Regions from separate parts of the Nocardiopsis nanhaiensis genome, predicted to be linked through region 2. Evidence: riboswitches for the same ligand, from Rfam matches in the RefSeq annotation. Region 2 holds a riboswitch; each other region holds the start of a gene.
The links. Region 2 has a riboswitch for thiamine pyrophosphate ahead of ACYVD1_RS29130 (ECF transporter S component). Riboswitches for the same ligand answer to the same signal wherever they lie in the genome.
Positions count from the first base shown of each region.

Region 1: it holds a riboswitch for thiamine pyrophosphate, as region 2 does, so the genes downstream of both, thiO (glycine oxidase ThiO) here and ACYVD1_RS29130 (ECF transporter S component) in region 2, are expected to answer to the same signal.
Region 3: it holds a riboswitch for thiamine pyrophosphate, as region 2 does, so the genes downstream of both, thiD (bifunctional hydroxymethylpyrimidine kinase/phosphomethylpyrimidine kinase) here and ACYVD1_RS29130 (ECF transporter S component) in region 2, are expected to answer to the same signal.
Region 4: it holds a riboswitch for thiamine pyrophosphate, as region 2 does, so the genes downstream of both, ACYVD1_RS21010 (3-oxoacyl-ACP reductase) here and ACYVD1_RS29130 (ECF transporter S component) in region 2, are expected to answer to the same signal.

Region 1 covers NZ_BAAGZJ010000009.1:79,355-86,840, forward strand. Annotated here, with positions in the region: gene ACYVD1_RS06420 (zinc-binding dehydrogenase) at 1-927, shown strand, start outside; gene ACYVD1_RS06425 (TetR/AcrR family transcriptional regulator) at 970-1,734, opposite strand; gene ACYVD1_RS06430 (ATP-binding cassette domain-containing protein) at 1,820-2,746, shown strand; gene ACYVD1_RS06435 (ABC transporter permease) at 2,743-3,510, shown strand; gene thiE (thiamine phosphate synthase) at 3,608-4,279, opposite strand; gene ACYVD1_RS06445 (Rv2175c family DNA-binding protein) at 4,405-4,782, opposite strand; TPP riboswitch at 4,885-4,995, shown strand; gene thiO (glycine oxidase ThiO) at 4,964-6,220, shown strand; gene thiS (sulfur carrier protein ThiS) at 6,252-6,464, shown strand; gene ACYVD1_RS06460 (thiazole synthase) at 6,468-7,253, shown strand.
Region 2 covers NZ_BAAGZJ010000089.1:2,223-9,708, reverse strand. Annotated here, with positions in the region: gene ACYVD1_RS29140 (alpha-1,4-glucan--maltose-1-phosphate maltosyltransferase) at 1-1,226, opposite strand, end outside; gene ACYVD1_RS29135 (transglycosylase domain-containing protein) at 2,003-4,162, shown strand; TPP riboswitch at 4,275-4,382, shown strand; gene ACYVD1_RS29130 (ECF transporter S component) at 4,466-5,119, shown strand; gene ACYVD1_RS29125 (ABC transporter ATP-binding protein) at 5,123-6,700, shown strand; gene ACYVD1_RS29120 (energy-coupling factor transporter transmembrane component T family protein) at 6,697-7,486, shown strand, end outside.
Region 3 covers NZ_BAAGZJ010000060.1:20,863-28,348, forward strand. Annotated here, with positions in the region: gene ACYVD1_RS24235 (acyl-CoA synthetase) at 155-1,840, shown strand; gene ACYVD1_RS24240 (DUF368 domain-containing protein) at 2,207-3,136, shown strand; TPP riboswitch at 3,182-3,282, shown strand; gene thiD (bifunctional hydroxymethylpyrimidine kinase/phosphomethylpyrimidine kinase) at 3,275-4,078, shown strand; gene ACYVD1_RS24250 (alanine/glycine:cation symporter family protein) at 4,172-5,590, opposite strand; gene ACYVD1_RS24255 (DUF6457 domain-containing protein) at 5,796-6,047, opposite strand; gene ACYVD1_RS24260 (glycosyltransferase family 4 protein) at 6,262-7,486, shown strand, end outside.
Region 4 covers NZ_BAAGZJ010000046.1:4,436-11,921, reverse strand. Annotated here, with positions in the region: gene ACYVD1_RS21015 (5-methyltetrahydropteroyltriglutamate--homocysteine S-methyltransferase) at 111-1,229, shown strand; TPP riboswitch at 1,308-1,409, shown strand; gene ACYVD1_RS21010 (3-oxoacyl-ACP reductase) at 1,461-2,243, shown strand; gene ACYVD1_RS21005 (LLM class flavin-dependent oxidoreductase) at 2,243-3,559, shown strand; gene ACYVD1_RS21000 (hypothetical protein) at 3,737-4,744, opposite strand; gene ACYVD1_RS20995 (N-acetyltransferase) at 5,179-5,571, opposite strand; gene ACYVD1_RS20990 (pirin family protein) at 5,670-6,722, opposite strand; gene ACYVD1_RS20985 (metal-sensitive transcriptional regulator) at 7,088-7,339, shown strand.

The DNA of each region.
Region 1 (7,486 bases), on a different contig from region 2:
GGGGAGGCCCTGGTGGAGGTGACCGGGGCGAACGTCATCTACCTGGACACGCTGCTCCGCTCGGGGTGGGGTGAGGAGCACTTCCCGATCGCACCCCCGTACGTACCCGGGAGCGGGGTCTCCGGCCGGGTCGTCGAGGTGGGACCGGGAACGGACCCGACCTGGGTGGGCGTGGAAGTGGTCGCGGAGACCGGACCGGTGGACGGGCCGGGTGGATCCCCCAGCGCCCCGGTCGACGCGTACGCCGAACGAACGGTGGTGCCCGTCGATTCCCTCATCAGGGTCCCCGACACCTTGGCCGACCACGATGCCCTTGCCCTGCTGACCGACGGGGCCACCGCCCTGCTCCTGGAGCGGGCCGCCCGCTTCTCCCCCGATACCTGGGTGCTCGTCCTGGCCGCCACTGGCGGGGCGGGCAGCCTGACCGTGCAGCTGGCCCGCCTCGCGGGGGCGCGGGTGATCGGCGCGGCCCGGGGTCCGGAGAAGCTGGAACTGGCCCGCTCCCTGGGCGCCGAGGAGGTCGTGGACTATTCGGACCCCGGGTGGCTGGAGCGGGTCAGCGCCATCACCGGGGGCGCTGGAGTGAGCGTGGTCGTCGACGGCGCCAGCGGGGACCTGGGCAGGTCGGCCCTGGCCGCCGTGGCCGACGGCGGACGATTCGTCAGCTACGGGACCACCAACGGTGACTTCGTCGAGATCGACGAGGCCGAGGTCCGGGACCGCGGGATCACCGCCCTGGGCATGATGGACCTGGACGATGCGAAGGGGGCGAGCAGGCGCGACCTGGCCCGGCTGGTCCTCGAGGAGGCCCGGGCCGGTCGGCTCCGGCCGCACGTGGGGCTGACCCTGCCGCTGGAACGGGCCGCCGAGGCCCACGCCGCGCTGGAGGAGCGCCGGGTCCTGGGCAAGGTACTGCTGGTGCCCTGACGCGACTCCGCCTCCCCTGGGCGGGTCGCCCGGCCGATCCGTTCAGGGGAGGGCGGCGCGGGCCGCCACCCCGTCGAGGAGGAGGTCGACCGCCCGCGCGAATTCAGCCGCTGGGTCGTCGTACTCCACGCCGGCGGCGAGGAGGTCGCTGCCCAGGAGTTCGCGCACGCGCGGATAGTCCTCGGCGGAGACCAGGGTGTCGAGCCGGTGGACGAAGGCGCGGTGGGCGTCGGCGGGGTCGAGGCCCTGAGCCTCCCAGGAGCGGCGCTGCTCCTCGGCGAGTTCACCTTCGGCCCGGGTGTAGGTCCAGATCAGGGTCGTGATCCGCGCGCACTCGGCGATGCTGAGCCCGGTCTCCTCAAGCGCACCCAGGCCCAGCTCGCCCCAGCGGACGAAGGAGGGGGCGAGGGGCTCGACGGTCACCGGGATCCCGCTCGCCCAAGGGTGCCGCCGGTAGACGTCGCGCAGCCCCAGAGCGAAGGAGTGCGCGCGTTCTCGCCACGTGGCGCCGACCGGTTCGGGGGGCGCCCCCAGAACAGCATCGGCAGCAAGCAGCAGCAGGTCGGAGCGGGACTCGACGTAGCGGTACAGACTCATGGTGCCGACGCCGAGCTCGGCGGCGGTTCGACTCATGGTGATCGCCTCGGCACCCCCCTGGTCGCCGAGGGCGATGGCGGTCTCCAGAATGCGGGCGATGGTGAGCTTGGGCCGGGGGCCCTTCCGAGGTGTAGGGCCGACCCCCCACGCCGAGAGCAGCACCTTGGGGATCGTCCGCACCGGATCGCCCGGCGGTTCCTGTTCAGCCATGCGGCCATCCTATTGCGTAATCGGCACGCAAATGTACTGCGTAGGGGTTGCGCAATGGTACTGGGTAAGGGTTACACTGTAGAACATGAACACACGAACACTCACCCAGAGCCCGCCACAAGAGACCACCGCCCCGGCGGTCAGCGTCTCCGGACTACGCAAGCGCTACGGCGACCACACCGTCCTGGACGGTGTCGACCTCGAAGTTCCGGCGGGCGGGATCCTCGCCCTCTTAGGGCCCAACGGCGCGGGCAAGACCACCCTGATCAACATCCTGACCACGCTCGTCCGACCCGACGGGGGCACGGCGCGGGTCCTGGGCCACGACGTGGTCCGCGCAGCGCGCCGGGTCCGCCGCGCGATCAGCGCCACCGGCCAGTACGCCTCCGTCGACGAGGCGCTCACCGGCAGGGAGAACCTGGTGATGGTCGCCCGCCTCCTCGGCGCCGATCGCCGCACCGCCGACAGGCGCGCCCGTGAGCTACTCGACCACTTCGATCTCACCGACGCGGCCGACCGCCGTTGCGGCGGGTACTCGGGCGGGATGCGTCGGCGGCTGGACCTGGCCGCGAGCCTGGTGGGCTCACCACCGGTGGTGTTCCTGGACGAGCCGACCACCGGCATGGACACCCGCAGCCGCCAGGCGTTGTGGCACACGATCACCGGCCTTACCGAGCACGGCACCACGGTCTTCCTCACCACGCAGTACTTGGAGGAGGCGGACGTGCTGGCCGACCGGATCGCAGTCCTGGACGGCGGCGGGATCGTCGCCCAAGGCACGGCGGCCGAGCTCAAGCGCCGCGTGGGCCAGGAACTGGTCGAGCTCACGCTCGCCGACGGGAGTATCGAGTGGATGCGGGGCGACGGCTCCGCCGAGCACCTGCGCTCCGCCCTGAACTTCCACCACCGCGCGGGTGTCCCCGTCTCCCGGGTCACGGTCCACACCCCGACCTTGGACGACGTGTTCCTCGCACTCACCGACCGCCCCACAGCGAAGGACCAACCGTCATGACCGCTCCCCTGCGCGCCGAGGCCGTCCTCACCAAGCGCGGACTGACCCATTCCCTGCGGGACGTCGACAGCATGGTGACCGCCGTGGTCGCCCCGGTCGCCGTCATGCTCCTTTTCGTGACCGTCTTCGGCTCCGCCGTGGAAGGCCTGACCAGCGACGCGTCCTACGTGGACTACGTGGCGCCCGGGGTGATGCTCCTGTGCGCCGGCTTCGGGGCCTCGATGACCGCGACGGCGGTGCACTCCGACCTCTCAAAGGGCGTGATCCGAAGGCTGCGGACGATGCCCATCCGCGCCTCGGCGGTGGTGACGGGACACGTGGTGGCCGGAACCCTGCGCAACCTGGTGTCGACGCTGCTCGTCCTGATCGCGGCGGTCGCGCTGGGCTTCCGACCGGAGGCCTCCCCCACCGGGTGGCTGTGGGTGCTGGCGCTGGTGAGCGCCTACATCGTCCTACTCACCCTGGTCGCGGCTGCCTGGGGGCTGGCCGCCCGGTCGGCCGACACCGCGGCGACGTTCGCCTTCGTCGCGCTGTTCGTGCCCTACCTGTCGTCGGCCTTCGTCCCCATCGAGGGGCTGCCGTCCTTCCTCCAAGGCTTCGCCGAGCACCAACCGGTCTCCCTGGCCATCGAGACCCTCCGCGAACTCACCTCCGGGGCGCCCGTCGGCGACCAGGTCACCGCCTTGGTCCTGTGGATGTCCGGGCTCACCGTGGCCGCGCTCGTCCTGACCCAGTGGCTGTTCCAGCGCGCTGGGCGGCGCTGAGCGGAGAGGCCCGGACCGCCAAAGGCGCGGGGCAGAAGGACACGACGCGGCCCCGGTACCCCCTGGCGGGGCTCCGGGGCCGCGGTCGGTGTGTCCCTCAGGTGTTGTCGGCGCGGGCGGTCAAGCGGGCCTTGAGCGCGGTGGCCGCCGCGCGGGGATCCTCCGCCTCGGTGACCGCGCGGACCACGACCACCCGCGTGGCACCGGCGCTCAGCACCTGGTCCACGTTGTCGAGGTCGATCCCGCCGATCGCGAACCACGGCCGGTCAGAACCCAGTGCCGAAGCGCGATGCACCAGGTCCAAGCCGGCGGCCGGGCGTCCCGGCTTCGTGGGCGTGGCCCAGGTCGGACCCACGCAGAAGTAGTCGCTCCCGGCTTCCTCCGCGGAGGCCGCGGCGGCGTCGACGTCGTTGTTGGAGCGGCCGATGACCGGGTCGGCGCCGACGATGTCGCGCGCCATGGGCACCGGGAGGTCGCGCTGCCCCAGGTGCAGGACGTCGGCGCGCACCGCACGGGCGATATCGGCCCGGTCGTTGACGGCGAGCAGGGCGCCGTGGCGCTCACACGCCGCACGCATGACCTCGAGGGCGGCCAGCTCCTGGCGCGCTTCCAGGCCCTTGTCCCGGAGCTGGATGATGTCCACTCCCCCGGCCAGCGCAGCGTCCGCGAACTCCGCGAGATCGCCGCGCTCCGTACGGGCGTCGGTGCACAGGTACAGAAGGGATGCGTCCAGGCGCTTGCGCAGGCTGGTTCCGTGGCTGGTCCTCACCCGCCCCACTGTAGGGCCTGGCGCTCCGGGCGGCCGAAGGGGCGCGCCCTCCGGGCCGCCCGGCGGTGTCTCGCGCGGCCCCGCCTGAAGCTGCCCGTGAACGGTGCTCTAGGAGGCCGTGTCCTCTAGAAGGCCAGGCTCTGGGCACGGCGGCGCACTTCGGTGCCGCGGTCCTCGCGCATGGCCTGGATGGGCGTGCCCGGCAGGCTGTCGTCCGAGGTGAAGAGCCAGCGCAGGGCCTCTTCGGTGGAGAAGCCCGCGTCGGAGAGCAGCACGATGGTGCCGGACAGCCCTTTGACGAGGTCCCCACCGTCCAGGAAGGCGGCGGGGATGGAGAGCTCACCGCCACGGACCACGCCCATCATGCGCTTCTCGCGGATGAGTGTCTTGATCCGGTTGGGGCTCACGCCCAGCGGCTTGGCCGCCTCGCGCAGGGTCAGCCAGTCGCCGACGAGTTCGTCGAGTTCAGGGTCGCTTTGTGTCACCCCACCAATCTGCCACATCCGCCGAGCGCCGGTGGTCGTCCGGCGGCACCTGGTACTCGGCGCACCGAGATCCCCGCCACACCGGGTCTGGACACCCTGCCCTAATATGGAAGGAGAGCAGACACGTCCCGCGGGAGCCGGGTGGACCCGGCTGAGAGGGAGGCTGGCCGCCTCCGACCGCACGAACCTGATCCGGATCATGCCGGCGAAGGGAGTGGAACACGGCGCCGTGCGCACCTTCGATGTTCCCCAGCACGCAAAGATTCGTCCTACCAATACCGGTACACGTGAGACCGTGACCGTGGTCGGCGGCGGCATCATCGGCCGGGTCACCGCCTGGCGGGCCGCCCAACGAGGGCTGCCCGTCACCCTGATCGAACCCGACCCGGTCAACGAACCCTCGACCGCCCGCGCGGCTTCGACCGTCGCGGCCGGCATGCTCACCCCCGCCACCGAGGCGGTGTTCGGCGAGGAACCCCTGATGGAGTTCGGGGTGCGCTCCGCCCGCCGCTACCCCGACTTCGTCAAGGAGCTGGAGGACGCCAGCGGCGTGGACGTCGGCCTCCAGACCACCGGAACGCTCCTGGTCGCCTTCGACCGCGACGACCTGGCCGTCCTCACCGAACTGCACGCGCTGCAGCAGCGCCTGGGCGTGGCCGCCGAACGCCTGACCAGTCGGGAGTGCCGCCGCCTGGAACCCATGCTCGCCCCCGGCGTACGCGGAGGGGTGCTGGCCCCCGACGACCACTCCGTGGATCCGCGCCGACTGCTCTTGGCCCTCGCACGGGCCGGTGAGCGCGCCGGTGTGCGCGAGATCGCGGGACGGGCCGAGGAGGTCACCTCCCCCGGCCCCGACGGCGCCCGCCTGGGCGTGCGCCTGGCGGACGACTCCCTGGTCGCCGCTGGGCAGGTCGTCCTTGCCGCGGGCTGTTGGGGCGACCGGATCAAGGTTCCCGAGCCGGTAGTGCCCCCGTTGCGCCCGGTCAAGGGACAACTGCTGCGCGCCCGAACCCCCTCGGGGGAACCGCCCCTGGTCAGTCGCACCGTGCGCGGCCTGGTCCGCGGTTTCCCGGTCTACCTCGTCCCCCGGGCCGACGGCGAAGTGATCGTCGGCGCGACCCAGGAGGAGCTGGGCCACGACACCGCTCTCACCATGGGCGGGCTGTGGCAGGTCCTCCGGGACGCGCGCGAGCTCGTACCCGGGGTGACCGAGCTCGAGGTCACCGAGACCTGTGTGGGGCTGCGGCCCGGATCACCGGACAACGAACCCCTCCTGGGGCCCACCCTGGTCCCGGGCCTGCACCTGGCCGCCGGGCACTTCCGGCACGGGGTGCTCCTGGCCCCAGAGACCGGCGCGGTCATGGCCGATGCACTCACTACCGGCTCGCTGCCCGACCACGCGCGCCGGTTCGCCGCCGACCGGGAACTGGCCGGCGGCGGTGCGCAGACGACCTGAGAGAACACTGGAACAAGACGTGGGAGAAGCAGTGGAACTGATCATCAACGGCGAGGCGCGCCAGACCGCGGCCACCACCGTGGAAGCGGTCGTACGCGATGTGGCATCGACCCGGGACGGGCAGATCCAGGGCGGGATCGCCGTAGCCGTCAACGACGAGGTGGTGCGCCGCACCGCGTGGTCCGACACCACCCTGGCCCCGGGTGACCGCGTGGACGTTCTCACCGCAGTACAGGGAGGCTGAACCATGCCCGAGACGCCCCTTACACACACGCTCGACGACCCCTTCGAGATCGCGGGTGTCACATTCGACTCCCGCCTCATCACCGGAACCGGCGGAGCACCCTCACTCGAGGTCCTGGAGGAGGCCCTGCAGACCTCCGGCACCGAGCTCACCACCGTGGCGATGCGCCGGGTCAGCCCCGGAACCCAAGGGTCGGTCTGGGACATCCTGGAGCGGAACAAGATCCGCCCCCTGCCCAACACCGCAGGGTGCTTCACCGCCGCCGACGCGGTACGCACCGCCAAACTCGGCCGCGAGGCCCTGGAAACGGACTGGGTCAAGCTGGAGGTGATCGCCGACGAGCACACCCTCCTCCCCGACCCGGTGGAGCTCCTGGACGCCGCCGAGGCCCTCGTGGACGACGGTTTCACCGTCCTGCCGTACACCAACGACGACCCGGTACTGGCGCGCCGCCTGGAGCAGCTGGGCTGCGCGGCCGTCATGCCGCTGGCCGCGCCGATCGGCTCGGGGCTGGGCATCCGCAACCCGCACAACCTCGAGCTGATCGTCGAGCAGGCGAACGTCCCGGTCATCGTGGACGCCGGGATCGGTACCGCCAGCGACGCCGCACTGGCGATGGAGCTGGGCTGCGACGCCGTGTTGTTGGCCACCGCCGTGACCCGCGCGCAGAAGCCGGTCCTCATGGCCTCGGCGATGCGCGACGCCGTCCGGGCCGGGCGCGGAGCGCGGCTGGCCGGACGCATCCCGGTCCGCCGACATGCCCAAGCATCCAGCCCTGACGTGGTCTGACCGCGGCCGAACAGCAGTGCCCGCGCCCACCGCCACCGGCGGCCTTCAGGAGGCGCCTTCGGTAAAGCGCGGGTGAGCGCGGCGTCACTGCCAGGTTTGCCGCTGTCCCCTACCGTGGGAGGGGTGTGCGTGCCGCCGGACGGCACCTCACGGACTGACCGCCCAGGCGCGAACGTCCCACACCGACTCCACACCGGCCGCCACGCCGTTGGACGCGGGGACGCCGCGACCGT
Region 2 (7,486 bases):
GCCTCGGCGAGGAAGAGCACGTCCGGGTCGCGCTTGGCGACGTCGGCGAGCAGCCGCTGCCAGAAGGCGACCGGTTTGGTGTGCGGATTGTCGACGCGGAAGATCCGGACGCCGTGGTCGATCCAGTGCCGCACCACGCGCAGGCACTCGGCGTAGAGGCCCTCGAAGTCGTGGTCGAAGCAGAGCGGATAGATGTCCTGGTACTTCTTGGGCGGGTTCTCGGCGTAGGCGATGGAACCGTCGGCCCGCTTGCTGAACCACTCGGGGTGCTGGGCCACCCAGGGGTGGTCGGGTGAGCACTGGAGCGCCAGATCGAGGGCGATCTCGAGGCCGTGCTCTTGCGCTTCGGCAACGAACGTGTCGAAGTCGGCGAGGGTGCCCAGGTCCGGGTGGACGGCGTCGTGGCCGCCGTCGGCCGAACCGATCGCCCACACGGACCCCGGATCTCCGTCCTGCGCCTGGAGGGAGTTGTTCCGGCCCTTGCGGTGGGCCTTCCCGACAGGGTGGATCGGGGGCAGGTAGACCACGTCGAAACCCATGTCGGCGATGGCCGGGAGGCGTTTGGCGGCGGTCGCGAAGGTTCCGGAGACCTCCTGGCCGGGCACGGTGTCGACCTGTGCGCCCTCGGAGCGGGGGAAGAACTCGTACCAGGAGCCGAAGAGCGCCCGTTCGCGGTGGACGACGACCTTGGTGCGCTTGGACCTGGTCACGAGCTCGCGTAGCGGCTTGCGCTCCATCTCGGCGAGCACATCGGGGGTGACGGCGGCCCCGAAACGCTCCATCGGCGTCAGGGAGGTGTCGCGCAGCGTCTTCGCGGCCCTGGTGAGGGCGGGGACCCGGGGGGTGCGGCGTCCTGCCCGCGCCAGCAGGCGGGCGCCCTCCTCCAGCACGAGTTCGGTGTCGGTGTCCAGAGGGAGCTTCACGCGGGCGGCGCGGAGCCAGGTGGTGAGCGGGTCGGTCCAGGACTCGACGGAGAACGACCAGTTCCCCTCGGCGGGAAGGCTGATCTCCGCCTCGTAGCGGTCGGTCCCGGGTGCCTTCTCGCGCATGGGGACGAGCGCCTGGCGGCGGCCGTCGGGGGAGTGGACCACAACGCCGGCGGCGAGGGAGTCGTGGCCCTCCCGGATCACCGTCGCGCCCACGGTGAAGCGTTCTCCGGGAACGGATTTCACCGGGCCCAGGTTGTTGTCTGGAGAGATTTCGAGGATGGGCAGGCGTCCGATCACTGGCTACACCGTAATTGTCGTGTTTCGGGCGATATGGGGTGATGTGTGGATGGTGTTTTGATGGCGCGCCGATGGCGCACGGGTGTCGAAGAGTGGAAATAACCGGAAGTTCATCTAGCGCAAGACGGAGTTAACGAAGTGCTGGATCAGAAACTGTCCGGATTGCCGCTTCGGTGCCCTCCGCTGTCTATCGTCTGCCCTCTAGTGGGGTTTGGCGGTGTGTTGGGGCCGGATTATTTATGTGATCCTCATCACACTGGTCGGCAGCGCCAGGACCTGGTATTTGCCCGATTTCGCCCTGTCAAACTTCGCAAATCGGGCATGAGGGGCCACCTGATTCAGACGTCCCTGTGGTTGTTTTCCGGTTCTCCGTCATGACAAGTCAGAAAATTAATACCCGATGTTGTCCCGGGGTTCGGGGTGGGTAGGGATGACCGAATGCACCCGGTGGTTGCGGGGTCGTATTCCGGACATCCCCTTGCGTCCGATGGGTCTCCTAAGAACCATTCGCCCCACATTCGGTCGGCCTGCTTTGTGCTGCTCCCGGATTTGTTGGTCGACTCGTCTTGATGTCGAGAAAAAGGATGGTCGTTTTCGTCTGATGTGCGAGTGATCGCGCCACATGGTCGATCTGAGGGCTTTGCCGGGGATTGAGGAAGCTTTTCGGTGACACGCCCGTTATGGCGGACTTCCCTTTGCGCGGCCCTTGGGAAGGTGGTCGACGCAGTGTCCGTCCTGCCTGGCAGGCGGGCAGCACACGGCCGTAGGGGGGCGACGTGACGGAGTCGAACCAGGGTGGTCTGTTCACTGGGAGGGCACAGGAACTCCTCAGGAGTGACCTGCTGAAGGGGCGGGGCGGTACGCTCCTGCGCCTGTCGGGGTTGAGCGTGCTCGCCGGGCTCCTGACAGCCGCCCTGATCATGCCGTGGGCGGGCGGGCTCGGGGTGGTCTCCAGGGACGCGGCCGCCGGGTTCATGGACCTGCCCGGCGACCTCGACGTCCCCCACCCCTCGTCCCGGATCCTCCTCACCGACGACGCCGGAGAGCCCTTCGGCGAGGTCGCCGAACGGGAACGCGAGGTGGTCGGGCTCGACGACATCAGCCCGTGGGTGACCTCGGCCCTGATGGCGATCGAGGACGACCGCTTCTACGAGCACAGCGGCCTGGACCTGCGCGGTGTGACCCGCGCCGCGCTGCGCACTGCCCAGGGCGACCTGCAGGGCGGCTCGACCATCACCCAGCAGTACGTGAAGAACCTCCTCATCGAGAGCGCTGAGAACGAAGAGGAGCTGGAGGAGGCCAGTTCGCGGACCCTGAGCCGCAAGCTCGTCGAGCTGCGCTACGCCATCGACGTCGAGGAGCGCCTCACCAAGGACGAGATCCTGGAGGGCTACCTGAACCTCTCCTACTTCGGTTCGGGCGCGCACGGCATCGAGGTCGCCGCCAAACGGTACTTCTCCGTGTCCGCGGCCGACCTGGACCCCGGGCAGGCCGCCCTGCTGGCCGGCCTGGTACGCGGCCCCTCCTTCTACGACCCGCTCAACAACCCGGAGGAGGCGGTGGAACGCCGTGACCTGGTGCTGGACCGGATGGTCGCGACCGAGATGCTCGACGCTGACGAGGCCGCCGAGTACCAGGACGAGGGCCTGGGTATCGACGCCACCCCGCGCGGGGGCAGCTGCGCCGAGAGCGACTACCCGTTCTTCTGCGACTACGTCATGCACTGGCTGCGGAGCTCGGACCTGCTCGGCGACACCGCCTCCGAGCGCGACCAGCGCATCTCCCAGGGCGGCTTCACCGTCCAGACCACGCTCGACACCGACGCGCAGGACTCCGCGCAGGACGCCATCGACAACCGGGTCCCCTACGAGGACTCCACCAAGTTCGCCGCGCAGGCGCTGGTCGAACCGGGCACCGGCCGCGTACGCGGCTTGGCGCAGAACCTGCGCCACGGTTTCGACGACGAGCAGGTCGGCAGCACCTCGATCAACCTCGCCGTCGACCAGGACGACGGCGGCTCCACCGGCTTCCAGGCGGGCTCGACCTTCAAGACGTACACGCTGGCCGCCGCCCTGGACCAGGGCCTGGGGTACGGCACCAGCTTCGACTCGCCGAAGAGCCTGTCGGTCAGCGGCATGTCCAACTGCGAGGGCGGCACGATGTCCTCGTGGAGTGTGCGCAACGCCGGTGAGAGCGACGAGGGCAGCCACAACATGATCAGCGCCACCAAGGGTTCGGTGAACACCTACTTCGCCCAGCTCCAGCGGCGCGTGGGCCTGTGCGCCACCGCGGAGATGGCCGAGAAGGCCGGTGTGTACCGGGCCGACGGCGAGGAGCTCGGGGTGTGGAGTTCCTTCACCCTCGGCGACCAGGAGGTGTCGCCGCTCAACGTGGCCGCCTCCCACGCCACCTTCGCCGCCCGGGGTGTGTACTGCGTGCCCCGCCCGGTGCGCGCCGTGAGCGAGGACGGAACCGATGAGCGAGTCAGCACCGAGTCCGAGTGCGAGCAGACAGTGGAGGAGAGCGCCGCGGACGGCGTCAACCACCTGCTGCAGCAGACCTTCGACGGCGGTACGGCCAACGGCCTGGGCCTCAGCCGTCCGGTCGCCGGAAAGACCGGGACCACCGACAACGCCGCCTACGCCTGGTTCGTCGGGTACACGCCCAACCTCTCTTCCGCGGTGGCCGTCGGCGACGTGCGCGGCGGCGAACAGAACCCGCTCCAGGGCGTGACCATCGGCGGCAGCTACTACGGGATCGTGTACGGCGGCACACTGCCCGGCCAGATCTGGCAGGAGACCATGCGCGGCGCCACCGCTCCGCTGCCGTCGGAGGGCTTCGCGGGTTCGCCGGGGGCCTTCGGCGACCCGGACGCCGAGCCGCCCAAGTCCGACGACGATGACGGCGATGACGACGACTCGGACTCCGACGCCTGAGGCGGGGCTTTCGGGCGTCTTTCTGGGGCCTCCGGGCGTTCCGGCGAAGAGCCGAAAGGGGATCTGTGGGGTGGAAACACCCCACAGATCCCCTTGTTGGCGCATAATAGAGAGATACCGACAGGGGAGCGCGAGAGCGCTGAGAGTGCGGCACCCCGCCGCAGACCCTTACACACCTGATCTGGGTCATGCCAGCGAAGGAAGTCATAGGAACCCGTCACCGTGCACGTGCCCTCACATGCGCCCGTTGACGCTCCTAGCTGCATGGGCCCTCGTCACCCCCGACGAAGGGACATTACCGACATGAGTACAGGCAACAACCCCGGCGCCGGACCCGGCACCGGCGCTACGAGCGGATCCGAGCCAACCGGGTTCATCCAGGAGGTGCGCGCCAAGTTCCGGAGCTGGCGCACCGTCGACATCGTTGTGGCCGCCGTGATCGGTGTCGCTATCGGCGTCGTCTTCTGGCTGTGGAACCTCGTCTGGTCGGTCACGTACCCGCTGTTCGTGGCCTTCCCGCCCGGCCATGCCGTCATCTACGGCATGTGGCTGATCTCCGGCGTGCTCGGAGGCCTGATCATCCGTAAGCCCGGTGCGGCTCTGCTCACCTCGATCGCTGCTGCCTCCGTGTCGGCGATCCTGGGCACGCAGTGGGGGATGCAGGTCATCCTGGCCGGCACCATGCAGGGCCTCCTGGCCGAGCTGGTCTTCCTCGCCTTCGCCTACAAGCGCTGGACCATGGGCGCGGCCGTGCTCGCGGCCGCTGTGTCCGCGCTCTCCCCAGCCGTACGCAACAACATCGTTACCAACGTCACCTGGCCGCTCCACTACCAGTTGATCTTCGGAGTGATCGTGGTGATCAGCGCCGGCCTGATCGCCGGAGTGGGCGCGCGAGTGCTCACCACCGCGCTCGCCAAGTCCGGCGCGCTCGCCCCCTTCCCGTCAGCCAAGGGCTGACCGATGGCCGAATCAAGCGCACACGGAGCACGCGTCGAGCTCTCCGGCTGGGGGTGGAAGCACTCGGGCCGGGACACCTACGCGCTGCGTGGGGTGGACCTGACCATCGAGCCCGGCCAGCGCGTGCTGCTGCTCGGCGCCTCCGGTGCGGGCAAGTCCACCCTTCTGCACTCCTTGGCCGGGCTCACCGGTGAAGACGGCGCCATCAGCGGCGATCACGAAGGTTCGCTGCTTGTGGACGGTTGCCCCGCACACCGGGGGCGGGGCGGGGTCGGGCTGGTCAGTCAGGACCCCGATACCCAACTGGTGATGGCCCGCGCCGGGGACGACGTGGCGTTCGGGCTGGAGAACCTGGGCGTCGCCCCGGAGCAGATCTGGCCCCGCGTGGAGCGGTCCCTGTCCGAGGTGGGCTTCCCCTATGGCCTCCGCCACTCCACCGGTGCGTTGTCCGGCGGAGAGAAACAGCGGTTGGTCATCGCGGGGGCGTTGGCCATGCGTCCGCGTCTGCTGCTGCTGGACGAGCCCACCGCCAACCTCGACCCCGCCGGCGCCGAGCTCGTTCGAGTCCTGCTGTCCCAGCTACTGGCCGAGACCGAGGCGACCCTCGTGCTGGTCGAGCACCGGGTCGCCGACGTCGTGGACCTGGTGGACCGGGTCGTGGTGGTGGAACCGGGCGGAGGGGTGATCGCTGACGGGGCACCGCGCACCGTGTTCGCCGAGCACGGTCGCTCCCTGGCCGACCAAGGTGTGTGGATCCCGGGGAACGAGCCCGCACCCGAACTCTCACCCGCGCCTGGCGGGGCGCCCGTGGCCGAGACCGTGGACGTCGTGGCCCGCACACCCTTCCAAGTGGGTGTGCGGGCCACGCCCCGACGCACCGTGCTCAAGGAGGTGAACGTCGCCCTGGCGGCGGGTACCGCCACCGCCCTGACCGGACCCAACGGCGCGGGCAAGTCCACGCTCCTGACGATGCTGGCCGGTCTGGTCAAACCCCATCAGGGCCAGGTGTTGCCGCGCGGGCGTTTGGCGGACGCGGATCGGCGTCCGCTCGTTCGCTGGCCGGCGAGGAGGCTCGCCCGGCACGTGGGTACGGTCTTCCAGCACTCCGAGGACCAGTTCGTCACCACCACCGTCCAAGAGGAACTCCGCTTCGCCCCCCTGCGCGCCGGGATGGGCGAGGCCGAGACGGACCGCTGGGTGGGCGAGCTGATGGAACGCTTGCGACTGACCAAGCTCGCCGGAGTGCACCCGTACACGCTCTCCGGTGGCGAGAAACGGCGCCTGTCCGTGGCGACGGCGCTCAGCTCCGGCCCCGCGCACGCACCCGACATGCTGGTTCTGGACGAACCGACCTTCGGCCAGGACACCCGGACCTGGACGGAGCTGGTGGAGTTGCTGGGGGCCTTGCGGACCGAAGGCCGGGCCGTGGTCATGGCCACGCACGACGGGCTGCTCCAACGCCATCTGACCGACGCGCGCGTGCGCGTGGCCGACGGTCGAGCTCGGCAGGAGCCAGACCCTCCGGCGACCGTCACCGCCGCCCCCTCGCTCAACGGACCGGACCGGGAGGCGGGCACATGACCGCTCAGAACACCGAGCAGAAGACCGCGGGGACTGAGGGCGGGGACACCCTGACCCTGGACGTGCCCGAAGGCGGTGGCGCCCGCTACTGGCTCATGGGTCGGAACCCGGCCGCCAAACTGCTGGCCGCGATGTTGATCGGGCTCGGGCTGGTCCCGGCCGTGGACGGGGTCACGGGCGGCGTGGTCCTGCTCGCCGTCCTGTTGATCGTGCCGTTCAGCGGCGTCGATCGGCGCACCCTACTCGTCCTGTGCGGTCCCTTCCTCCTGATGGGGCTCACCACCGGGTCGGTCAACTACCTGTACGGGGAACACGGTCTGGAGGGTGCGGCGGGTGCGGCAGTGCGCCTGCTCGCCATCGCCCTGCCCGGGCTGCTCGCCGCGATCACCAGCGACCCCACAGACATGGCCGACAGCCTGGTGCAGAAGCTCAGGGTGCCCGAGCGCCCCGCCATGGGGGTACTCGCGGCGCTGCGGCTCATCCCGCTGCTCGCCGACCAGTGGCGGACCATCACGCTGGCCCGCCGGGCCCGGGGCCTGGAGGCCGGGCGGAACCCGGTGCGGATCGTCACGCTGTTCTTCGGAAGACTGTTCGCTCTGCTGGTGCGCTCCATCCGGACCGGAACACTGCTGGCCACGGCGATGGACGCGCGCGCCTTCGGCACCGGAAGGCGCAGCCACGCCCGGCACAGTCGCTGGCGCACGGCCGACACACTCCTGCTTGCGGGCGCCGCCGCACTGCTGGTGACCGCCTACACCGTCTCTGCGCAGCTGGGGACCCTGGTGC
Region 3 (7,486 bases), on a different contig from region 2:
AGCGTTACGCGGGGTGATTACGCAGGTGACGCGGTCCACAGCCCCAGTCGCGATCGCAGTGCTTCCCGACGGGTACGGTCGCTCCTACCAGCCACAGCCGCCGCGAGCGTTTCCGCCGAGGACGGCAGTCTTTCGATCGTCAGGGAGGTCAGACGTGCCCCGTCACGCGTCACCGGACACCCCCTTCTCCCTCGCCGGCCTCATGGCGGCGGTGGCCGAAGCCGTGCCCGACCGGACCGCCTTGGTCGCCGGGCCCCGTCGGCTCACCTACCGCGCCTTGGACGAGCGGTCGACGCGTCTGGCCCGGCACCTGGTCGAGGTCGGTATCCGCCCCGGTGAGAACGTGGCGGTCCTGTCCTTCAACCGCGTCGAGTGGGTCGAGTCCTTCGTCGGTGTGCTGCGGGCCGGCGCGGTTCCGGTCAACGTCAACTACCGGTACGTCGCGGGCGAGCTGGGACACGTGCTCTCGGACTCGCACTCGGTGGCCCTGATCGCCGAGGACTCCCTGGCCGCGACGGTGTCCGGGGTCCGCACGGACCTGCCCCGGCTGCGGCACGTGCTGCTGCTCGAAGACGGTTCGGAGCGCGACGCGTCCCTGGCGGGTACGGACTACGAGGCAGCGCTGGCGGCACAGGACGCCGACGGCTCCGATGTCGCACTGCCCGAGACCAGCGGCGAGGACCACTACCTCCTCTACACCGGCGGCACCACCGGCTATCCCAAGGGTGTGCTGTGGCGCCAGGCCGACATCTTCCGCGCCGCCGTGGAGCGGCGCGCCCCGGGCGCCCCCCGTGCCGGCAGCCTCCGCGAGGTGGCGGACCGCGCGACCGCCTGCTTCCCGCAGCGGATGCTGGTGCTCGGGCCGCTGATGCACGCCGCCGGGCAGTGGAACGCGCTGAGCATGCTGCTGTGCGGCAAGCGCGTGGTGCTGTCCACCGACCGCAGCTTCCAACCGGGCCGGGTACTGGAGCTGGCGCACCGCGAAGGCGTGCACGCCCTCCAGCTGGTGGGCGACGCGATGGCCCGCCCGCTGGCCCGGCACCTGCTCACCGAGCCGTCGCTGTGTCCCGACCTCACCTCGGTGCGGTCGGGAGGCACCCCCCTGACCCCCGCGGTGCGCGGGCTGTGGCGTGCGTGGCGCGAGGACATCACGCTCGCCGACTCCTACGGGGGTTCGGAGACCGGTGTGTGCGGTTCGGCGACCGTGCCCGACGAAGAGGTCACCGTCGCGGTCTCCGCCGACCGGCAGAGCTTCACCATGGGCGGCAGCATCTCCGTGCTCGACGACGCGCTGCGCCCGCTGCCCCCGGGCTCGGTCGAGGTCGGGCGCATCGCCCGGACCGGGCGGATCCCGCTGGGCTACTACAACGACCCGATCACGACCGCGCGCACCTTCCCCACGGACGGGGAGGGTCGGCGCTGGGCGCTGTCGGGGGACTACGGCACCCGGGCGGAGGACGGATCGATCGTTCTGCTGGGCCGGGGCAGCGTGGTCATCAATACTGCCGGGGAGAAGGTCTACCCCGAAGAGGTGGAGGCCGTACTCAAGGCCTACCCCGGGGTGGAGGACGTGATCGTGGTCCCCGCGCCGGACGAGAGGCTCGGGCAGCGGGTGACGGCCCTGGTGTCGCTGGCCCAGGACGCGCACCCGGACGAGGACGCGCTGCGGGCGCACTGCCGTGTCCGGCTGGCCGGCTTCAAGGTGCCCCGGACCGTGCACTTTGTGGACCGGGTGCGGCGCACCGCGGTGGGCAAGCAGGACTACCGGTGGGCCTCGTCGGTGGCCAAGGACGGTTCCGGGAGCGCGTCCCAGCCCCTGTTCGACTCGCTCCCGCGCTGAATCCGGCCCGTCTCCCGACCTGAGGTCGGCTCACCCCCGATCTGACCTTTCGGACTCAGGAGATTCCGCAACGCACCCAACCGAAACCAACGGCCTGAATGCGCTCACACGCCTTTCCTCCTCCCCGGCGACGATAGACTTGGCGCTGCCCGGCCCTGGGCCTCATCACCCCTTCTCCCCCGTGGCGCGGCCGGGCGGCAAACCCACGCGCGGACGTCGGGCCCGGTAGCCGGTGGCGGTCGCCCGCACGGACCTGCGCGGACCAGCACCCCTTTGACTCTCCGGTCTCCCGTACGGAACCGGTGGCACCATCAGGACGGAGGACGGCGCCCCCTCCCGGGACTCCCCGGGCCCGCGCCCGACAACATGGCCAAGTCAGCAGGCTCCTACATCTTCAATTTCGTGCGCGGCGGGGCCGTGGGCACATCCGAGGCTCTGCCCGGCATCAGCGGCGGCACGGTCGCGCTGATGGTCGGCCTCTACGACAAGCTGATCGGCGGTGCCGGAAACGCTGTCAGCGGCATCAAGCGGTACGTCACCGACGTGCCGCGGGGCCGCGGCAAGGAACGTGCCAGGGAACAGTTCCGCCAGGTCGACTGGTCCGTTCTCCTGCCCGCCCTGATCGGTATGGGTGTGGCCCTCATCCTGGCCGCGATCTTCCTCGCCCCACTGGTCGAGGTCTACGACCAGTACGCCTACGCACTCTTCTTCGGACTGGTCCTGGCGTGCCTGTACATCCCCTACACCACTGCGGGCAAGCGCTGGCAGCCCTGGCACTACCTCGTCGCCCTGGCGTTCGCCGCGCTGGCCTTCTTCCTCACCGGCCTGCCGGGCGCCAACCTGCCCACGCACCCGGTGGTCGTGTTCTTCGCCGCCGCCGTGGCCATCTGCGCCCTGGTCCTCCCGGGTATGTCTGGTTCGTTCATCCTCCTGACCCTGGGCCTGTACGAGCCCACCATGGCCGCCCTGCGCAACGTCGACATCCCGTACATCACCGTGTTCGTCCTCGGCATGATCACGGGACTGGCCCTGTTCGTGAAACTCCTCCAGTTCCTGCTGGAGAACCACCACCACATCACCCTCGTGGTGCTGACCGGGCTCATGGCGGGTTCCCTGCGCGCCCTGTGGCCGTGGCAGGACGACCAGCGCAGCATCCAGCCGATGACCGACGTCCCGGTCACGGTCGCCTTCGCGGCGGGCGGCTTCGTTGTCGTCGTCGGCATGATCGTCTGGGAGCGCCGCAAGCACGCCCAGCAGGAGGCCCTCGAGGAGCGCGGCGACTTGACGGTCCACTAGAGTCGGTACCGCCACAGACGCATACGGATGCCGGGGCCTCGGGGTCCCGGCGGCGCGGGGTGCCGGAGAGAGTTCTCCCGGCTGAGAGCACACCCGTCGAACCTGCCCTAGTTCGCACTAGCGAAGGAACGCCAGATCATGAGCGCTTTCAATGCCGTGTCCATCGCCGGAAGCGACCCCAGCGGGGGTGCCGGCATCCAGGCGGACCTGAAGTCCTTCTCCGCCCACGGGGTCTTCGGGATGAGCGTGGTGACGGCCTTGACCGCCCAGTCCACGCGCGGGGTCACCGGGGTGCACGGTGTCCCCGCGTCCTTCGTCACCGACCAGATGGACACCCTGTTCACCGACGCGACCGTGCACGCGGTCAAGGTGGGCATGCTGGGTACCTCGGAAGTCACCGAGGCGGTCGCGGCCGCGGTGGACCGCTACCGGCTGCCCAACGTGGTCGTGGACCCGGTGATGGTGGCCAAGAGCGGTGACCGGCTACTGGAGAGTTCCGCGACCGAAGCGCTGCGCACCGAGCTGCTGCCGCGCGCCGACCTGATCACCCCGAACCTGCCCGAGGCCGCCGATCTGCTTGGCGAAGCCGAGGCCTCCAGCCTGAAGCAGATGCGCGACCAGGCCGAGCGCCTGCTCGAACTGGGCCCGCGCCGAGTCCTGCTCAAGGGCGGTCACCTGCCGGGCGCGGAGAGCGTGGACCTGCTGGTCGACGGGGTGTCTGAGCCGGTGGAGTTCCGCGCCGCCCGTGTGGACACCCGCAACACCCACGGCACCGGCTGCACCCTGTCCTCCTCGATCGCCGCCCTGATCCCGCAGTCCCCGGACACACGGGCAGCGGTCGCCGACGCCAAGGCCTACCTGACCGAGGCCCTGCGCCGGGCCGAGGAAGTCGACGCCGGCGGCGGCCAGGGCCCCGTGCACCATTTCCACCTCTGGTGGTAGCCGGCACAGCCACCTCTGGTGGTAGCCGGCACCTGAGCATAGGAAGGGGGCCGACCACGGTCGGCCCCCTCGTCATGCGTCCCTCGGTCCGGGTTACCCGCGGACGTCCTCCATGACGGCATCGGGGTTCCGCCAGTCCGGGTGGTCGAAGAACTTCCTGGTCTCCGACACGATCAACGGGGACAGGAGGAGCAGCCCGATGAGGTTCGGCAGCGCCATGAGGGCGTTGGCGATGTCGCTGAACAACCACACGTCGTCGAGGGCGGCGACGGAGCCGACGAAGATGACCGCGATGAACACCAGGCGGTAGGGGAACACCATGACGCGACCGCCCAGGAACTCCACGCACCGTTCTCCGTAGTAGGCCCATCCGAGCAGGGTGGTGAACGCGAAGACCGTGACCGCGGCAGCGACGACGTAGACACCGCCCACCGCGAGCGCCGGACTGATCGTGCCGAGCCCCTCCGACAGCGCCTGGCTGGTCAGCAGCGACCCGTCCTCCGGGTCCTCGACGTCCCAGACTCCGGTGGTGATGATGACCAGGCAGGTCATGGTGACCACGATGATGGTGTCGATGAAGGTCTGGGTCATCGAGACCATGGCCTGACGGACCGGCTGCTTGGTCTTTGCGGCAGCGGCGGCGATACCCCCGGTGCCCAGGCCGGACTCGTTGGAGAAGATACCGCGGGCGAAGCCCTGCTGGATGGCGAGCAGGAAGCCCGCTCCGGCGACGCCGCCCGCCGGCGCGGTGAGGTCGAAGGCGCTGGTCACGACGAGCTGGAGGGCGGGCAGGAGCGAGGCCCAGTTGGCGGCCAGCACGATGAGGCAGATGCCGACGTAGGCGATGATCATGATCGGGACGAGCGCCGAGGCGACTCGGCCGATGCTCTTGATGCCGCCGAGGATGACAGCGCCGGCGAGCGCCATCAGGATCAGACCGACCATCCACGGCTCGATCTCGACGAGGCTCGTGACCTGTTGGGTGACGGTGTTGGCCTGGGTTCCGTTGCCGATACCGAAGGCGGCGATGGCGCCGAACACCGCGAAGGCGATACCGAGTGTGGTGCCGAAGCCACCGGGCAGACCGTTCTTGAGGTAGTACATCGGTCCGCCGCTCTGCTCGCCCTTGGCGTCAGTCCGACGGAACTTCACCCCCAGGAGGGCTTCACCGTACTTGGTTGCCATGCCGAGGAATCCGACGACCCACATCCAGAAGAGCGCACCCGGTCCGCCGACCCCGATGGCGAGGGCGGCACCGGCGATGTTGCCGACACCGACTGTGGCCGCCAGAGCGGTGCTCAGCGCTTGGTAGTGCGAGATGTCGCCCTGGACCGACGGGTCCTCCTTCCTGCGGATCAGTGCCAACCAGAGCGCGTGCGGCAGCCTGAGCAGCTGGAGCAGACGCAGACGAATGGTGAGGTAGAGACCGACAATGAACAACAACGGAATGAGGACGTAGGGCCCCCACAGGATGTCGCTGACGATCGCCGCCATCTCAAGGAGTTGGTCCACGGGGGATCTCCCTTTCGGTGAGTGTGTGGGGTCGGGGGAGCCGGAGGACAAACGGGGGAACCAGCACCCTCGGAATCGTGTTGGCACTGGTGAGCGCCGCGCGATATCGGCAAAGAATGGCACCAGCGCGTAACGAACGAATCACGTGGAATCCACATGCGTGTTGCGGCGTGCTGGCGGCCTGCCCGGCCTGGCCGGGGCTGGCTCAGTCCCCCTCTTCCTCGACCTGTGCCAACGAGAGCCGGCTGAGCACCGCAGCCGCTGTTTCCGGGTCCGCGCCCTGCCCCACAGCCACCCCGAGCAGGTAGGTCGTGAGCGGCGCGGCCGGGCGCGCCACAGAGTGAGCGGCATCACGGGCCAAGTCGAGTATGCGGTCGACGTCCCCCTTCTGGAGGGGGTCGGTTTCAGCGAGGTCGAGCTCGGTTCGCACCAGTTCTGCCCATTCCACGAGCGTCACCGCATGACTCCTTATCGTAATCATAGAACTATTTTTGGCGATGGTAGCCACCAGTGGGTCACACGGTGGTCAGTTGACCGTACAGACACCGTCACCATCTACTCGACACTCCCACGTTCCGACTTCGGCCGCGGTTCCCGTGCGCCCCGGGCCGTGTTCACCCGGCACGCCTAGCGTCGTAGACGGCAAGACCACGGCGTTGGGAGCTCCCCGTATGTCCCCCGCACCCCCGTCCCGCGACCGGCGACCACCCCTGCGCGTGGCGATCGTGACCGAGTCCTTCCTTCCACAGGTCAACGGGGTCACCAACTCCGTGTGCCGGGTCGCCGAGCACCTCGCGGCCGAAGGCCACGAAGCCGTGCTGCTGGCCCCCGGCCGCGGTCCCACCTCGTACGCGGGCTTCCCCGTCCTGCGGATGCCCGCCCTCCCCCTGCCCGTCTACCGGGACTTCCCGGTCGGCCTGCCCTACCGCCGGGCGATGACGGCGGCCCTGCGCGCCTTCGCGCCCGACGTCCTCCACCTGGCCTCCCCGGCACTGTTCGGCGCGGCGGCTGTGGACGTCGCCCGCAGGTGGGCCCTGCCGACCCTGGCGGTGTTCCAGACCGACCTCCCCGGATTCGCCGAGCGCTACCGCATGCCCGGATCCGAGGCCCTCTGGACGCTGCTGCGCCGGACCCACGCCGCGGTGGACCGCACCCTGGCGCCCTCCTCCGCCACCTTGGCCGCCCTGTCGGACCGGGGCTTCCCCCGGATCGACCTCTGGCGGCGCGGGGTGGACACGGCACGCTTCTCCCCCGAGCACCGCTCCGAGGAGCTGCGCCGTCGGCTGGCCCCTAACGGGGAGGCGCTGGTGGGATACGTGGGCCGGTTGTCCCGGGAGAAGCGGGTGGATCTGCTGGCGCACCTGGCCAGGATCCCGGGTCTGCGGCTGGTGGTGGTCGGGGACGGACCCGAACGCGCCCGGCTGAGGCGGCTCCTGCCGGGCGCCGTCTTCACCGGACAGCGCACCGGCGCGGACCTGTCGCGGCTGTACGCGGCCCTGGACGTGTTCGTGCACACGGGGGCGGACGAGACCTTCTGCCAGACGGTCCAGGAGGCTCTGGCCTCAGGGGTTCCGGTGGTGGCGCCCGCCGCGGGCGGGCCCGTGGACCTGGTGGCTCCGGAGCGCAACGGGCTCCTGTACGCGCCGGACTCGGTCCGGGAGCTGCGAGTGGCCGTGGGGCGGTTGGCGCACAACCGCGGGGTGCGGGCACGGATGGCGGCCGGGGCCCGGCCTTCGGTGGCGCACCGGACGTGGGAGTCGGTCAACGCGGAGCTGGTGGAGCACTACCGGGCGGTCATCACGCCCAGCCGTGAGCTGGCCTCGAACGCGCGCTCCGGGGCGGGCACGCGCGCTGGAGCGAACTCTGGGGCGGGCACGGACTCCGGAGCGGACACGG
Region 4 (7,486 bases), on a different contig from region 2:
CCGTGCCCGCACCGAGTGGCTCGGCACCCTGACCCCCGACGGTGACCGTGCCAGAGGGCGCGAACGTGTCGGCTGGCCGCGGCCCCCGTTGACAGAAAGCCGAGCCCCACATGGCACCCAAGACCACACCGCCATTCCGCGCAGACCACGTCGGCAGCCTGCTGCGGCCCGAACGGCTACTCAAGGCGCGCACCGAGCACGCCGCGGGCAACATCGACGACGCGGAGCTCCGGGCCGTCGAGGACGACTCCATCCGCGACGTCGTGCGCATGCAGGAAGAGGTCGGGCTCCAGTCGGCCACCGATGGGGAGCACCGCCGCGGGTCCTGGCACATGGACTTCATCTACCAGCTCGGCGGGATCTCCAAGGTCAAGGACGAACTCAAGGTCACCTTCCACAACGAGAAGGAGGACATCGAGTTCACCCCCTCCGGGCTGCGGGTCACCGAACGCATCCGGTCCGAGCACACCATCTTCGGGGACGCCTTCGCCTTCCTGCGGGAGACCGTCACGCGCAACACCCCGAAGCTGACCATCCCCTCGCCGAGCATGGTCCACTACCGGGGCGGCTCGGCCGCCATCGACCCCGGGGTCTACCCCGACCAGGAACAGTTCTGGGCGGACCTGTCGGCGGCCTACGCCGATCAGGTGCGCGCCCTCGGTGAGTTGGGCTGCACCTACCTGCAGCTGGACGACACCAGCCTCGCCTACCTCAACGACCCCTCACAGCGCAGCATGATCGACGAGCGCGGCGACAACGGCGACCAGCTGCACACCCGCTACATCCGCCAGTTCAACGCCGCACTGGCCAACCGGCCGACCGGCATGAACGTCACCACCCACATGTGCCGCGGCAACTTCCGCTCGTCGTGGGTGGCCAGCGGCGGCTACGACCACGTGGCCGAGGAGCTCTTCAACGAGCTGGACGTGGACGGCTTCTTCCTGGAGTTCGACGACGAGCGCTCCGGCGGATTCGAACCCCTGCGCTTCGTCCCCGAAGGCAAGTACGTGGTCCTGGGCCTGGTCACCACCAAGAAGGGCGAGCTGGAGAGCAAGGACGGGCTCAAGCGCCGCATCGAGGAGGCCGCCCGCCACGTGCCGCTGGAGCAGCTGTGCCTGTCGCCCCAGTGCGGCTTCTCCTCGACCTTCGAGGGCAACGACCTGACCTACGACGAGCAGGTGGCCAAGCTGCGCCTGATCGTGGAGACCGCCGAAGAGGTCTGGGGCTAGTCGACAGCCGCCCTCCCACGGGATGAGGCCGTGTGCGTGAGGAGTAGCCCGGGACAGCACCCATGGGCTACCTTGAGCGGGAGTGACACGGGGTGCCCGGAACCGAATTCCCGGGCTGAGATGACACCCGTCGAACCTGATCCAGGTAACGCTGGCGAAGGGATGTCCGCACACGGCCGGTGGCATCGGTGGCCGAGGGGATCGCCTTCGCCCATGTCAGAAAGGCCACCGATGAGCTCCTCCCGTACCGCGCTCCCCATCGACCAGCAGACCGTCGTCGTCACCGGCGGGGCCCGGGGTCTCGGCTCCCACCTCTCTCAGGCCTTCCTGGGCCAAGGCGCCCGCGTGGTGGTCAACTACCTCCACAGCGCCGACGCCGCCGAAGAACTCGCCGCCGCCCACCCCGACCGCGCCCTGGCCGTGCAGGCCGACGTCCGCGACCCCGGACAGGTCACCGCGATGGTCCAAGCCGCCCAGGACCACTTCGGCACCCCGGTCACCACAGTCGTCAACAACGCGCTCGCCGACTTCACCTTCAACGGCGACGCCCGGCCCCACGCCGACACCCTCACTCCCGAACACCTCGACCAGCAGTTCAGCGGAACCGTCCACGGTGCCCTGAACACCGTCCGGGCCGCCCTCGCCTCCATGCGCGGCCAGGAGTTCGGCCGGGTGATCAACGTGGGCACCAACCTGTTCCAGCACCCGGTCGTCCCCTACCACGACTACACCGCGGCCAAGGCGGCCCTGCTGTCGCTGACCCGCACGCTCGCCCACGACCTGGGCCCCGACGGCATCACCGTCAACATGGTCTCCGGCGGCCTGCTGCGCACCACCGACGCCAGCTCCGCCACCCCCGACGAGGTGTTCGACATGATCGCCTCCACCACCCCGCTGCGCCGGGTCACCACCCCGGCCGAGTTCGCCGACGCGGCCCTGTACTTCGCCTCCCCATGGGCGCGCGCGGTCACCGGCCAGAACCTCGTCGTCGACGGCGGGCTGGTGATGAACTGATGGACGCCCCCACCGACCGCCAGATGCACATCAACCTGTTCATCTTCGGCTGCGGCCACCACAAGGCCGCCTGGCGCCACTCCGACTCGCCCGCCGAACGGGTCGGCGACATCACCTACTTCGAGGAACTGGCCCGCACCGCCGAACGCGGGCGCCTGGACGCGGTGTTCTTCGCCGACGGCCACGCCGCGGGCAACGTCGCCGGCGGCCCGTGGTGGTTCCTCGAGCCCCTGACCGCCCTGTCGGCCATGAGCCGGGCCACCAGCCGCATCGGGCTGGTCAGCACCGTGTCCAGCACGTTCTACACCCCCTTCCACGCCGCACGCCTGCTGGCCTCCCTGGACCACATCAGCGGGGGACGGATCGGCTGGAACGTGGTGACGTCCATGTTCGACACCGAGGCCCGCAACCACGGGTACGAGCAGATGCCCGCGCACCAGGAGCGCTACGAGCGCGCCGAGGAGTTCGTGCAGGCGGTACTGGGGCTGTGGGACTCCTGGAGCGACAAGGCCATCCACTACGACCGGGGCGGCGTCTTCGCCGACCCGGACCTGGTGCGCCCCATCAACCACCAGGGCCAGCACTTCCAGGTCGACGGTCCGCTGAACGTGCCGCGCCCGGTCCAGGGCAACCCGGTGCTGTTCCAAGCGGGCTCGTCGGAGCAGGGCCGCACGCTGGCGTCCCGCCGCGCGGAGGCCATCTACTCCGTGGCCTACGACCTGCCCAGCGCCCAGGCCTACTACAGCGACGTCAAAGCCCGGATCCGCCGGGCCGGCCGCGACCCCCGGTCCGTCGGGATCATGCCCGGGCTGGTCACCTACGTCGGCTCCACCGAGCAGGAGGCCAGAGCCAAGCAGCGCGAACTCGATGAACTGCTGCCGACCGAGGAGTCGCTGCAGCAACTGGGCCTGTTCACCGAACAGGACTGCGGCGACTGGGAGCTGGACGCCCCCGTTCCCGACCTGCCGCCACTGGAGGAGTTCACCGGCCCCAAGGGCCGCTACGAGACCATCCTGCGCATCATCAGCTCCGAGCAGCCCACGGTACGGCAGCTGCTCGGGCGGCTGGCCGCCGGCGGCGGACACTGCACCATGGTCGGAACCCCCGAGCAGATCGCCGACCGGATGACCGAGTGGTACGAGAACGGCGGCGCTGACGGGTTCAACCTCATGCCGCCGTCCCTGCCGGGCGGGATCGAGGACTTCGTGGACCACGTGGTGCCCGTCCTGCAGAAGCGCGGGCTGTTCCGGAGGGACTACGAGTCCGACACGCTCCGGGGCCATTTGGGCCTGGATCGACCGCCGTCACCGCACTGAGTCGGGGGACGCACTGAGTCATGGGAGGTCCGCACCGGGTACGGGCGGGCCTCCCACCGCTCTCGCGATCGCGGTACCCAGCGCCGGGCCTCCCACCGCCTGGGACCGGGCGCGGTCGGCAGTACGCCGCCCCCGCGCTCCCAAAGCCCGACGGCTCACATGATCGCGGCAGGGAATTCAGGTGAGGTCCACACTCACCATCGCCTTGTCTGGCACAGATGTGTGAACCGGTCTGCCTCGGAGATGGCCCTCGAGCTTCTGGAACTGGGATTCCCAGTAGCCGGGACTGGTCAGATACAGCCGTCGGGCCTGCGGCACGATGGCGGGAATCACGACCTGGGTCACTTCTTCATCGGTGCCCATGCGGCCCCGGCCCTGCTTCTCCGTGTCCAGCCGCAGCAGGTAGAGGTGGCCCAGGTCGTCCTCCAGCCTCGAGAAACCCTCCCAGTGCAGACAGGAGACCTGCCCCTCCGTTTTATGGGGTCGGGGCAGCTTGATCCTCGACGTGATCAGGGTGGTCTGGGAACCGTGCGCGATGCCGCGCACCGAGATGGGAAATCTCGACTCACCACTCACCGCCCGGGGGCGAAGCTTCTCTCGGGCCGTGTGCACCGGGGCCGGAAACTCGGCGTTCAGAGCGGCCACCAGCTCCGCCAGTACTGCGCCGACCGCCTCCTCCGGGCGGTGGCGCGCCACCCAGGAGAAGAGGTCTTGCGTGATTCGATGCTCGATCAACGCGCCCAGGGTCCGGTATCGGCCGTACCTACACAGGGCCGCTGCCCTTTCCACCAGGCTCTCGTCCTGGAAGAGAGCAGCCAGGTGGTCGCTGAGCTCTTCCTCGTCACCGAACCCTAGTTGGGGGTGCCAACCGATGTGCGCGGCGCGCTGCGCGAAGAGCACTCCGGGATCGTTCACGGTTCCCGGGGCATCGCTCTGCCAGGGGTGGTAAGTGAGCGGGTGACACAACTCGGCCCATTCGTACTCCAACGCGGTTCGGGCACAGGAGTCCCCGAGCTCGTGGACCAGCCAACAAGTCGGCTTCGCGTGATCCGGCCGTCGTCGTAGAGCGGACAGGGCTGACCGCAGGACCGGCTCTTTGAGTGAGGGTGGGGCGAACGCGTCGGGCAGGCGGCTGAGCGCCCTGATCGTTTCGTTGGACTTGTCCTCGAAGACGTTGGATGCCATGCCGATCTCCTCACCGCCTGCCCTCTTCTGAACCTCAGGAATTCACGTCAGCTTGAGAGTTTCTCGCCCCTCGATGGCGGAACCAGGGAAGAGAATTTCAGACGCCAAGCTTGCCCAGAGCCCCAGGGCACGGCAAAGTCAGGTCGTTAGGGGGGCTGAGCTGGCGGTTCTCGTCACGGAGCTTGCGACGGTTCGCCTCGGTGATGTTGTCTAACCCGGCCGCCCAGATCAGCCCGATCGCGGTGTTACGCAAGGTGGCCAAGACTGGGGAGCGTTGCCCGTGCGGCCTTGGGAGAGGCACGCGGCCCCGACAGGACGCAGTAGGACGGTCCCACCGCCGTAGCGCTTCTCGGGACCGGGCGACTACGGAGGGGAGCACCTTTCCTACTGCATAGCGTCGGGGTGCTCTTTGTCGATGAAGGAGAGCTCCGCACTCAAACCCCGCCCTCGGTGGTCTGCTTGACCAGCTCCAGATCGGCCGGCCGCGGACGTCGGAACCTGCCGCCCTGGGCCGTGTACTCGTCGCCGTGGTCCTTCAAGTACTTGGCGAACAGCGGGCACACGGGGACCACGGTGAGGTTCCGGCGAACGCTGTCGGCCAGCGCCTCACGCAGCAGGAGCCCGCCCAGGCCCCGCCCGCCGAACTCCGAATCAACCTCGGTGTGGAAGAAGACGCGCTCGCCGTCAGTCTCCGGGGGATCGACGAAGTCCGCGCGGCCGGCGAGGGTGCCGTCGTCCAGACTCACGGTGTAGGCGCTGATGGTGCGCGTCTCGTCAAGTTCGACGTGGACGACGGCACCGGTCTTGTCGGTCTGCGGCTCGGTCATGGCAACGACCTCTCTGTGCGGCGGTACTCGGCTCGGTCGGCGGCGGACACAGTGGTGCCCGGCCCGGGGGAGTGCCCGTCCGGACGCTCCTGCGGCTGTCAGTCCTGGAAGCGCGCGTGGGGCGGCGGGTTCTTCCGCGGCCGCATTCTCACCTGCGGCAGCTCCGGGGCGGGGATCCTCCCCATCCCGTCCCTGTTCCTACCCGGGCCGCCGTGTCCCACGTACCCCTCGACGTGGCCGAACCGGTCGCCGTGGTTCTGCCACTCCTCCCGGTACTGCCGGATCTCCTCCGTCGAGCGGCCCAGGAAGTTCCACCACATGACGACCTCCTCGCCGAAGGGGGCACCGCCCAGGAACACGAGCCGGGCCGGTCCGTCGCCGCCGTTGGCGATACGCAGCGACCGGGTTCCGACCCCGGTGTAACCCACGGCGTCCTCGGGCACGTGCACGCCCTCGAGGGTGACGGCCTCGCCCGTGTCCACCAGGAGGCCGTGCTCGAACCCGGGCTCGACCGCGAGGTCCAGGGCCGCGCCGGGATCGAGCCTGATCTCGGCGCCCACCAGCGGCGTGTACATGCTGACCGGCGCCTCCGACCCCAGCAGCGAACCGAGGAACACCAAAGCGGAACCCCCGTCGAACCCGACCGGTTCGGGGACGAAGTGCTCGAAGTCGCGGCCCGGCCTGTGGCGTGCCTCCTCCGGGAGGGCGATCCAGAGCTGCACGCCATGGAGCCGGCCGGTGTCCGGTGTGGAGGTCTCCGAGTGGCAGATGCCCGCCCCCGCCGTCATCAGGTTCATCTCCCCGGGAAGTACGTGGGCACTGTGGCCTCCGGAGTCGATGTGGGCGACGGTGCCCTCGAACAGCCAGCTGAGCGTCTGCAGCCCCGTGTGCGGGTGCGGGGCCACGTCCATGCCGCCGGTGGCTGCCACCTCGTCCGGCCCGTAGTGGTCGACGAAGCACCACGCGCCGATCAGCGAACGCTGCCGCTGCGGCAGGGTGCGGCGCACGTTCATCGCGCGCGGCCCGCCCAGCGGAACGGCGCGGGCGGTGATGATCTCGACCGCGGCCCCGCCCTCGCACTCGGCCCACGGCCCCGGCAGGCCGCCGTCGGCGCACACGTGGGTGGCCGGGTTCGCCTCAGTATTGGTCATCGGGGTGTTCCTTCCGCCGCAGGCGTGACAGGGACGGTTGTGAGGCTGATGTCTCTCCTCCAGGCCGACAGGTTCTGGAGCGTCCGAAGCTCCACCCGTACAGAACCCAAAGGTACGCGCTGCGGCTGCCAGCGGGTGAAGGCCCCGGCACGGGGAACTGCGGCCAATGCTCCGACTCCGCCTCGGGTAGTGGCAACTGCGGCTGTGGCCTCACCGGCCCCGGAAAGGCCCGGGCCCCCGGACTCTCGGGTCCGAGCGAGCGACCCGTGCCGCCGGGCGGTGTGACCGACGCGATTGGCGGGTCAGATACACCCGGGGGTATGGTGGGGGCTGCGGGCCGAAAGGAGACCAGTATGAAGCCTGAAATGGTGGGCGACGCCATCACGCGACTCAAGCGTGCCCAAGGTCAACTCTCCGGTGTCATCTCGATGATGGAGGAGGGTGAGGACTGCACCACGGTCCTCCAGCAGTTGGCCGCGGTCTCCCGTGCCCTGGACCGGGCCGGGTTCAAGATCGTCGCGAGCGGAATGCGGCACTGCAACGCGGCGCGTGAGGAGGGGGAGGAGCCCGAACTCACCGAGGAGGAGCTGGAGAAGCTGTTCCTGGCCCTGGCCTGAGGACCCGGGGCGCCGACCGCGAGGTGGGCGCCCACGCTTCGACTTCGTACAAGGTGCCCTTGTCCTCGACACGGGTGAACCCGCGTCTTCTGGATACTCCCCCCAGTATGTGACTCAGTCGCTTCGGGCGCCATGTCCTCGCCGAAT